Regions from separate parts of the Litoribrevibacter euphylliae genome, predicted to be linked through region 3. Evidence: predicted binding sites of a transcription regulator. Region 3 holds the regulator's gene; each other region holds the start of a gene.
What was found. The regulator sigma-54, encoded in region 3, starts transcription at its own class of promoters, with help from an activator protein. The targets are predictions, from matches to a motif close to TGGCACNNNNNTTGCTNT.
Positions count from the first base shown of each region.

Region 1: ACFOEK_RS08290 (RtcB family protein) is a predicted target of sigma-54. The motif match lies at 1,358-1,375, and genes of this name have one in related genera.
Region 2: nirB (nitrite reductase large subunit NirB) is a predicted target of sigma-54. The motif match lies at 2,067-2,084, and genes of this name have one in related genera.

Region 1 is NZ_JBHRSZ010000004.1:170,344-173,714, reverse strand. It holds gene rtcR (RNA repair transcriptional activator RtcR) at 1-1,177, opposite strand, end outside; gene ACFOEK_RS08290 (RtcB family protein) at 1,450-2,676, shown strand; gene rtcA (RNA 3'-terminal phosphate cyclase) at 2,680-3,371, shown strand, end outside.
Region 2 is NZ_JBHRSZ010000002.1:1,181,668-1,185,038, forward strand. It holds gene nirB (nitrite reductase large subunit NirB) at 1-2,011, opposite strand, end outside; gene ACFOEK_RS07070 (tetratricopeptide repeat protein) at 2,536-3,342, shown strand.
Region 3 is NZ_JBHRSZ010000002.1:1,066,383-1,069,753, forward strand. It holds gene lptB (LPS export ABC transporter ATP-binding protein) at 1-645, shown strand, start outside; gene ACFOEK_RS06495 (RNA polymerase factor sigma-54) at 820-2,409, shown strand; gene hpf (ribosome hibernation-promoting factor, HPF/YfiA family) at 2,566-2,853, shown strand; gene ptsN (PTS IIA-like nitrogen regulatory protein PtsN) at 2,921-3,367, shown strand.

The DNA of each region.
Region 1 (3,371 bases), on a different contig from region 3:
TATCCCGAGCGGCTTTGTTAAAACTCACCAGATAACCCGACTTGCCGGAAAATACTTCCAGTTCATAGTCGATGTTTGGTTCCAAATCCTCAATGCGCTCTTTCAACGACGGCAGTTGATACGTCCAAAGATCAATCCGAGCCAACAAGTCTTCCCGGAAAGCGCCCTCACTGGATAACCTATTCAGGTCTCTATTTGTCCCTGCTATTAGCTGGAAGTCACTGGTCACTTCTTTATCTGAACCGAAGGGCATGAAACGCTTATCTTCGATGGCCCGAAGCAACATCGCTTGTTCATCCAACCCTAATTCACCAATTTCATCGAGGAACAGCATGCCTTGATTGGCTTCCCTTAGTAACCCCGGTCGATCCGTAGTTGCGCCGGTGAACGCGCCTTTCTTATGGCCGAACAACGCCGACATCGCATTTTCACCACGCAGGGTGGCGCAATTCACCGAGACTAAACGACCCGACAGCTTACCTCGCTGCTTCCTGAGTTCGTAAACCCGTTGAGCCAGTTGCGACTTCCCTGCCCCGGTTGGCCCGGTAATCAGAATGGATTCATTAGAACGAACAGACACCTTCTCCAATTGTTCAATCATGGTATTGAACGCCGGATTATTCGTCTCAATTCCACCTTTTAGATACGTGGTACCTTCGTGGTGTTCTTTTTGGAACCGGGACGCAATCTGATCGTACTTCGACAAATCGAGATCAATGATCTGATATTGCCCCGGAAGATTGCTGTTTCGATTAGCCGGAGACGTTTGCAATAACTTGCCTGGCAAGTAGCCCGCTTCCGTCAACAAATACAAACAAATCTGCGCAACGTGCGTGCCGGTGGTAATGTGGGTCAGATAATTCTCTTTACCAGGTTTGAAAGAGTAGGCACGTACAAAATCCAGCAACTGACTGTAAACGCTTTCAAAGTCCCAAGGATCACTGAAATTCACACGATGAAAGACCACCTCTGTCTCAGGAGAAACTCTGGCGATGTCTTCTTTCACCTGCTCAGCCAAGCTTAATGAGTGATTGTCGAAGAGCAATTCAAGACGATCAATCAACAGATCATCGTGCTGACACATGGATACGGTAGGACGCCACTTATCCCATCGCTTCTCACCTCGACCACGCCTATCCATCGTGGTGCCTAAAATACTAATAGCAACTGTCTTCATAACCATCAAACACACAAAACAAACATCAATATATCTATCAAATATATTATATAACTATCTTTTTAGATAGCTATACACAAGACACACAGTTAACTCCAAGAGAATAAAAATACACAAAAAAATATTTTTACCGTTTAAAATCAATCGGTTAAAAATTATTTTCCCGTTAATTTCAAAAGTTGGCACCCTACTCGCTATATCTAATTCAAAAACAAATATCACTAAATAAAGAACGACATTAAGAGCAGTAATTGAAAACAAGGAATACAGCGATGACTCATCAACCTTATGAAGTAATGCAAGATGGCGGCGTGCCAATCAAGTCCTGGACGAAGGGCGTACCTTTTGAGTCTGAAGCCAAAGAACAGTTGAAGAACATCTCAAGGATGCCCTTTATCCATAAGTGGGTGGCCGCCATGCCAGACGTACACCTTGGGAAAGGCGCAACCATCGGAAGCGTGGTCCCGACACTAGGCGCCGTTATTCCCGCCGCCGTGGGCGTGGACATCGGTTGCGGCATGATGGCGGTTCGAACCAGCATGCACGCTTCGCAACTCCCGGATAATTTATCGGGCGTGCGTTCAGCCATTGAACAAGCGGTGCCTCACGGACGATCAGCACGAGCCCGAGGTGGACGAGATAAAGGTGCCTGGAATGATGCACCTAACGACGTAATGACAGCCTGGGCACCGTTGGCCACTCAGTTCGATGTATTAAAGGAAAAACACCCGGTGTTGAAAAACACCAACAACTTAAACCATTTGGGAACCTTGGGCACAGGTAACCACTTCATTGAAATGTGTCTGGATGAGCACGGTAGTGTGTGGCTGATGCTGCATAGTGGGTCTAGAGGTGTGGGAAACCGCATCGGTACACACTTTATTGAACTGGCTAAAAAGGATATGGAGCGTTGGCATATCCATTTGCCCGATTCCGACCTGGCCTATCTACCGGAAGGATCGGATCATTTTGAACAATACGTGGAAGCGGTTGAATGGGCGCAGGACTTCGCTCGAACTAACCGCGAAGTAATGATGAACCGAGTCATTCTGGCGGTAAGAAAGGCATTAGGTATCGACTTTGAAGCACGAATGGAAGCGGTGAACTGCCACCATAACTATGTATCGAGAGAACATCACTACGGGAAAGATGTGCTGGTGACACGTAAAGGCGCAGTTCGAGCGCGTAAAAATGAACTGGGGATCATCCCCGGAAGCATGGGCGCTAAATCCTTCATCGTCCGAGGCTTGGGAAATGAAGAAAGTTTCTGCAGTTGCAGCCACGGTGCGGGTCGAGTGATGTCTCGAACCAAAGCCAAGAAACTGGTCTCTTTGGAAGAGCACCGTCAGGCCACAGCCGATGTGGAATGCCGAAAAGATGCAGGCGTGATTGATGAAACACCATCAGCGTATAAGCCCATTGAGAAAGTAATGGAAGCACAGAAAGACTTGGTTGAAATCGTCTATACGCTAAAACAAGTGGTCTGTGTAAAAGGATAAAGCATGATCGAAATTAACGGACAACTCGGTGAAGGCGGCGGACAAATCTTCCGCACCTCACTGACGTTATCAATGCACCTTGGCAAACCGGTTCGGATCTACAACATCCGGGCAGGCCGCTCAAAGCCCGGTTTATTACGGCAGCATTTAACGTGCCTAAAAGCCGCACAAGCCATTTGTGGTGCAGAGGTTTCAGGCGCAGAACTTGGTTCGACGGACGTAACCTTCAAACCAGGAAAGATTGAATCGGGAGACTACCGGTTCGCGATTGGCTCAGCAGGCAGTACCAGTTTGGTCTTCCAAACCGTCTTTTTGCCACTGTGCTTTTCTGACGGAACCAGTGAAATAACCCTGGAAGGCGGCACCCATAACGGTTCTGCCCCCAGCTTTGACTTTATTGAGCAAAGCTTCCTGCCGGTGATCAATCAACTGGGATACCGAGCAGAGGTCAAACTGGAACAATACGGTTTCTACCCTGCCGGTGGCGGTGCATGGCGAGTAAGAATTCAGCCAACAAGAGTTCAGCCAACCAATGGGCTTCAACCGCTTGAGATGATGCATCGAGGGGAAATACTGGAACGCATGGCAATGGCAACATCGTCGCGCATTCCCAGAAGCGTCAATGAACGGGAATTAACACAGGTAAAGAAAAAATGCGCATGGCCCGATGAGGCGCTGCAACAACAAATGGTGTC
Region 2 (3,371 bases), 120 kb from region 3:
GTAGGCCCTTATAACGATTTTCAACTTCAACCGCTAAGCCCACACTGTCATCCACACCGTAACGACACCACGTACTACCAACACAAGACTTCACTGTACGAAGCGACTTACCATAGGCATGACCAGTTTCGAAACCGGCATCAACCAGACGACGCCAGATTTCAGGAAGCTGCTCTGCACGAGCACCGAATAAGTCGATACGCTGACCACCTGTCACCTTGGTATACAGATTGTAATCACGAGCCACTTCACCCAACACGATTAGCTTGTCTGGCGTCACCTCACCACCAGCCATACGAGGCACGATGGAGTAGGTACCGTCTTTCTGAAGGTTGGCCATGTAGTAATCGTTGGTATCTTGTAATGGATGATTTTGTGCTTCCATCACGTGCTCATTCCATACGGAGGCTAAGATAGAACCAACGGTTGGTTTACAGATATCACAACCGTGACCTTTGCCGTGTTTCTCTAGCAACTCGTAGAATGACTTAATCTTTTCCACTTTGATGATATGGAACAGTTCCTGACGCGTGTGTGGGAAGTGCTCACAAATGTCTGTGTTCACTTCTACACCCAGCTTTTCAAGTTCACTGTTCATTACTTGGGTAACTAATGCAGCACAACCACCACAACCCGTTGCGGCTTTGGTTACATCTTTCACATCACCAATGGTGTGCGCGCCTTCTTGAACGCTGCAACAGATCGCCCCTTTGCTGACGTCATAACACGAACAGATTTGAGCCGTATCAGGCAGAGCATCTGGGCCAAGACCCACAGCTTCTGAACCGTCACGATTTGGAAGAATCAATGAATCCGGATGCTCTGGCAGATCAATGCCATTCAATGCGTACTGAAGCAAGGTACCGTAATCTTCGGCCTCACCCACCAATACCGCACCGAGTAATTTTTTCTTATCCGCACTGACCACTATGCGCTTATAGATTTCAGCAGGCTCGTCCACATAGGTGTAGTTGTGACAACCAGGGGTCTGGCTTAATGAATCACCAATACTCGCAACATCCACACCCATCAACTTCAATTTGGTCGACATGTCTGCACCGGTGAAGGCATTGTCAGTCGTACCTGAGGTTGCGATGTGATCGTACGCCACTTGCGCCATCTGATAACCTGGAGCAACCAAACCAAAGATCTGACCATTCCAAAGGGCACACTCACCAATCGCGTAAATGTCTTCGTTCGATGTCTGACACTGGTTGTTCACCACAATACCGCCACGAGGACCAACCTCTAGACCAACCTTGGTTGCCAACTCGTCTTGTGGGCGAATACCGGCAGAGAACAAAATCATATCTGTTTCAAGGAATTCGCCGTCTTCAAATTCCATACGATAGCGAGCGTTCTCGCCATCGGTAATGTTCAGAGTGTTCTTAGAGCAATGAACCTGTACGCCTAGCGACTCGATCTTATTCTTCAGCATTTCGCCACCGCCCACGTCCAACTGAACGTTCATTAGGCGATCCGCAAACTGAACCACATGCGCTTGAAGTTCTAAATCGTGCAGTGCTTTCGCGGCTTCCAAACCAAGCAAACCACCACCAACAACAACACCGGATTTAGAGACTTTTGCAGACGCTTTAATGGCTTCAAGGTCTTCAATCGTACGATAAACCAAACAATGTTCTTGATCGTGACCAGGAATAGGCGGAACAAACGGATATGAACCCGTCGCCAGAATCAGTTTGTCATAAGCAACACGGGCGCCACTGGCAGCAATAGCTTCTTTCGCATCAAGATCAATGTCTACGATTTTTTCATTGATATGAATCTCGACATCGTTTTCTTGGTAATAGCCTTCCGGAGCCATTAATAGGTCTTCAGCTGATCGTCCTGCAAAGTACTCTGTTAAATGAACTCGGTCATACGCTTGGCGTGGTTCTTCAGAGAAAGTGACGAGCTGATACTGATCGCGTGACTCACCTTCCAGTACGTTGTCGATGAACTTATGTCCAACCATGCCATTACCGACAATTACTATTCTTTGCTTACTCATGGAACTCTTCCCGCTACTCTAAGAAAATCACGATTGTTTCTAATACACATAGGACATAGCAGAGAGCGTGCCAAGAAAGAAAAAACTTATTTTTATAAATATTTTCAATGAGTTATAAAGTTATAGACACCTATTATTTTTAATTTCATCCGCTTTGGTAAATTAGGCGCACCAAATAAAACCACACACCCAGTATGAAATTACCAAAATGAGGCAGAACCCTCTTTTTCTAACTTTTTAGTTATCTTTCTGAATAAGTTCAGTGCAAAAACAAGCACTTGCTCAGTTTTGTCATCCCTCATCGCCCCAAGATCTAACAAGTCACACAGACAAATCAGCCAATAACAAAAAACGCACCATAAGAACTGACTATTTTTTGTACCAGCTCGAAGCACAAGACGTTTACATAAGCTTCTTTCTATAAATAAGGCGTAGACCTTGCATCTAATTAGCCTATTAATAGTCTTCACCCTTAAAGAACATTAATCAGGTTCGACAAGCGTGAGTTTTAATGGAAAACAGTTATGGTCTTAAAACAATTTATCAATAAGCTCTTTAATAGAGGGGCATCTGAGCAGGCACCCCCGGAAGCCTTATTGACCGAACAGCAACGAACAAAGCTCAACACCACCTTTATAGAAAGGTTGGCAGAGCTGGAAGACCCTCAAGCTCGGTATGATCTCGCCATTCAATTCTCTGAGAAAGGCGCGACGCAAGCGCTCTATACCTTGGGCGTGTTTTACGAACAAGGGGACGGTCAGAAAACCTACCCCGAGTTGGCAGCTGAATGTTATTGGCGTGCAGGTAAGTTCGATATTGCCGAAGCGCAGTACAACCTCGGGCTACTCTATGCCCAAGGGCAACTGGGTCAAGTGGATCTGGTGTCTGCTCACTATTGGTTTACCGAAGCCACCAAACAAAATCTGGCTCAGGCTCAATTTAATCTGGCTACCTTTTATGAAGACGGCTTGGGATGCGTCGAAGATCTCAAAAAAGCCTTTGAACTCTACCAAACCGCCGCCAACCAAGGATTCATTACTGCATGGCACAACCTGGCATTGATGCACTATTCAGGCAAAGGCACCCAACGCAACCCGATCACCGCCTACGCTTGGGTATTATTGGCGGCAAAAGCCGGACTGAAAGAAGCCCAGGAAACTGAACCAGTATTCACCGAAGAACTCAAAAGCGAACAGATTCTGGCAGGAAAGACTTTGCTTGAAGAACTGCAACAAGAGTTCAAAGCCTTCTTACCTAGTAATGAAAGCACAACGACTCAGGCCACTGATAATAAAAACGACGATGATGACAACTTCTATGAAGTGAAATAGCGTGATTGCGAGCAAGAGAAATAACGTCA
Region 3 (3,371 bases):
AGTGGCGAGGTCGTAGGGTTACTAGGGCCTAATGGCGCAGGTAAAACCACCTGTTTCTATATGATTGTGGGCTTGGTACAAGCGGATCAAGGAAAGGTCACCATAGATGATAAAGACATCACGCATTACCCAATGCATGGTCGAGCACAAGTCGGCTTAGGGTATCTACCTCAAGAAGCGTCCATCTTTAGAAAGCTCACCGTTGCTGAAAACATTTACGGTATTTTAGAGCTTAGAAAAGACCTGACCGAAGAACAGAAAAAAGAGAAGCTTGAGTATCTTCTGCAAGAATTCCACATCACTCACATACGCGATTCATTAGGGATGAGTTTATCCGGTGGTGAACGCAGACGTGCAGAAATCGCACGAGCATTAGCCACGGATCCTAAGTTTATTCTATTAGATGAACCTTTTGCCGGAGTCGACCCAATATCGGTGAACGATATTCAGGGCATTATCAATCATTTGAAAGGGTTGGGCATTGGCGTACTGATTACAGACCACAATGTTCGAGAGACGTTGGGAATCTGTGACAAAGCGTACATTGTTGGTGAAGGTCATATCATTGCCGAAGGACAAAGTGATGACGTCCTGAATAATCAAAAAGTAAAAGACATCTATCTCGGAGAGAACTTCAACATTTAATTCAGGCCATACTGTTTTGAGTTTTCCAGATACACAAATCAACACTTTTGAACTTATTTTGGTTTATACTTGATTGCCAATGGCAAATAATTTGCTTGTGCGGTTTTCACAACATCATTTCTTCAGATTACAACCGCACACGCTGAGTGAAAGCATAAGGATACGTTGTAATTTATGAAGACATCGCTTCAGCTCAAGATGGGGCAGTCATTAACCATGACACCTCAGTTGCAACAGGCCATTCGACTGTTACAACTTTCAACCCTGGATTTACAACAAGAAATTCAGCAAGCCTTGGAAAATAATCCAATGCTAGAAGTGGAAGAGGATTTTGAACAAGCCTCACAACCTTCCATTGAAGATCAAATGGCAGAAAAGCCGCTTGATTCCGATCCAGGCGAAACACCATCAAACTCAGAAGATACCGATTTTCTCGCGGGCGATCATAGCGACAGCGGCGACGATTTCAGTCGTGATGATTTTCAAACATCATCGCAAGAAGCCACTGAAACTGACAGTGAGTGGAACAACGACATCCCTGAAGACCTCACCATAGATACCGGTTGGGATGACATTTATCAACACACTCCAACTCAAGCTTCAGCGCCGTCAGACGATGATGACTATGATTTTGAATCCCGTAATACCGTCACCGAAACACTTCAAGATCACTTAAGCTGGCAATTGAATTTAACGCCAATGAGCGACACGGATCGTATCATTGCAGAAAATATTCTCGACGGCATTGATGATGATGGTTACCTGCAAACATCGGTTGAAGACATTTGTATCAGCGCCAACTCAGAACTCGACCTCTCTGAAGATGACGAGAATCGCGTCGACATTGAGGAAGTTGAAGCGGTTCTGCATTTGATTCAACGTTTTGATCCAGTCGGTTCTGGCGCGCGAAATTTACAGGAGTGTCTTCAGGTTCAGCTTAATCAGATGCCACCTGAAACACCGTTTTTATCAGAAGCAAAAATCGTCGTATTGCGCCATTTAGAGCTGCTTGGCAACAAAGACTTTGCCGGCATTATGCGCAAAGGACGCATCAAAGAAGATGTACTAAAAGAAATCATCAGCCTGATTCAAACACTGCATCCTCGTCCTGGCGAACAGATCAATCAACAGACGCCCGACTATGTGGTGCCTGACGTAGTTGTTCAGAAAACCAATGGCCGTTGGCGTGTCGATTTAAATCCGGAAATCACACCTAAGATTCGCATCAATCCAAGTTATGCCTCGTTGATTCGACGTGCGGATTCCAGTGCTGACAATACCTTCCTGAAGGATCACATGCAGGAAGCAAAATGGTTTCTGAAGAGTCTTCAAAGTCGGAATGAAACGCTGCTAAAAGTCGCCACTAAAATTATGGAGCACCAACGCGGCTTCCTGGATTATGGCGATGAAGCCATGAAACCTCTGGTTCTGCACGACATTGCTGAAGCCGTTGAAATGCACGAATCAACCATTTCCCGTGTCACTACGCAGAAATACATACACACGCCTCGTGGCATCTTCGAGTTGAAATACTTCTTTTCGAGCCACGTCAGCACCTCTTCTGGTGGCGAATGCTCTTCGACCGCAATCCGCGCCATTATCAAGAAACTTGTCGCCGCAGAGAATCCTAAAAAGCCGCTCAGTGATAACAAAATTGCCACTTTACTGGGTGAGCAAGGGATTAAAGTTGCAAGACGAACCATCGCCAAGTATCGGGAGGCGATGAACATCCCACCTTCGAATGAACGTAAGCGCTTGGTTTAAAGGAATTTTTAATCTGAGGTAGCTAATTGATACAGGTCATTGTATTCATTGCATGCTAGGACTATATTAAAGATGAAGGAGGCACAGACCTCCTCCAGCTTCACCTTATAAGCTGGATTCTTTTGGACCACAGCATACTAAATTAAGGAGTCCTATATGCAAGTAAACATCAGTGGCCACCACCTCGATATTACTACCAACATTCGCGATTATGTTACTTCCAAATTGGATCGACTTGAGCGACACTATGACCAAATAACAAATGTTCAAGTTACACTGAGTATTGAAAAACAAAGACAACTGGCAGAAGCCAAGTTACATGTAACCGGTGGTGAAGTGTTTGCTAATGCAGAGCATGATGATCTTTATGCTGCAATTGACGCACTAACAGATAAATTAGATCGTCAATTAATTAAACACAAAGAAAAATCTTTGGCTCGTTAACCCCAGTAAACAAATCAACCCATATAACATGTAGCTGCGACATGAGAAAAATTAACGAGCAGCCTTAATGGATTTATCAAGCATACTATCCAAACAGCGCACCTTATGGTGCGCTTCCTGTCAGAGTAAAAAACGCACCATCGAAGAAATCTCCCAGATCCTCGCTGAACACATTTCAGGGCCTTCCGCACACGAAATTTTTGATGCGCTCATCGAACGCGAACGTCTCGGCAGTACTGGCCTGGGGGATGGTATTGGTATTCCTCACTGTCGCTTACCTTCCTGCGAGAAACCAATCGGTGTATTACTGATGCTGGAAACGCCTATCGACTTTGATTCGTTGGACAAACAAAAAGTCGATATTATTTTCGCACTGGTGGTACCACAAGAAGCCAATGATGATCATTTAGATATTCTGGCAACCATCGCAGGAAAGTTTAGTCATGCTGATTTCAGGGACTCTTTGCGAGCGACCCAATCAGACGATGAACTTTTTTACGTAATAACCAGCTAAACTT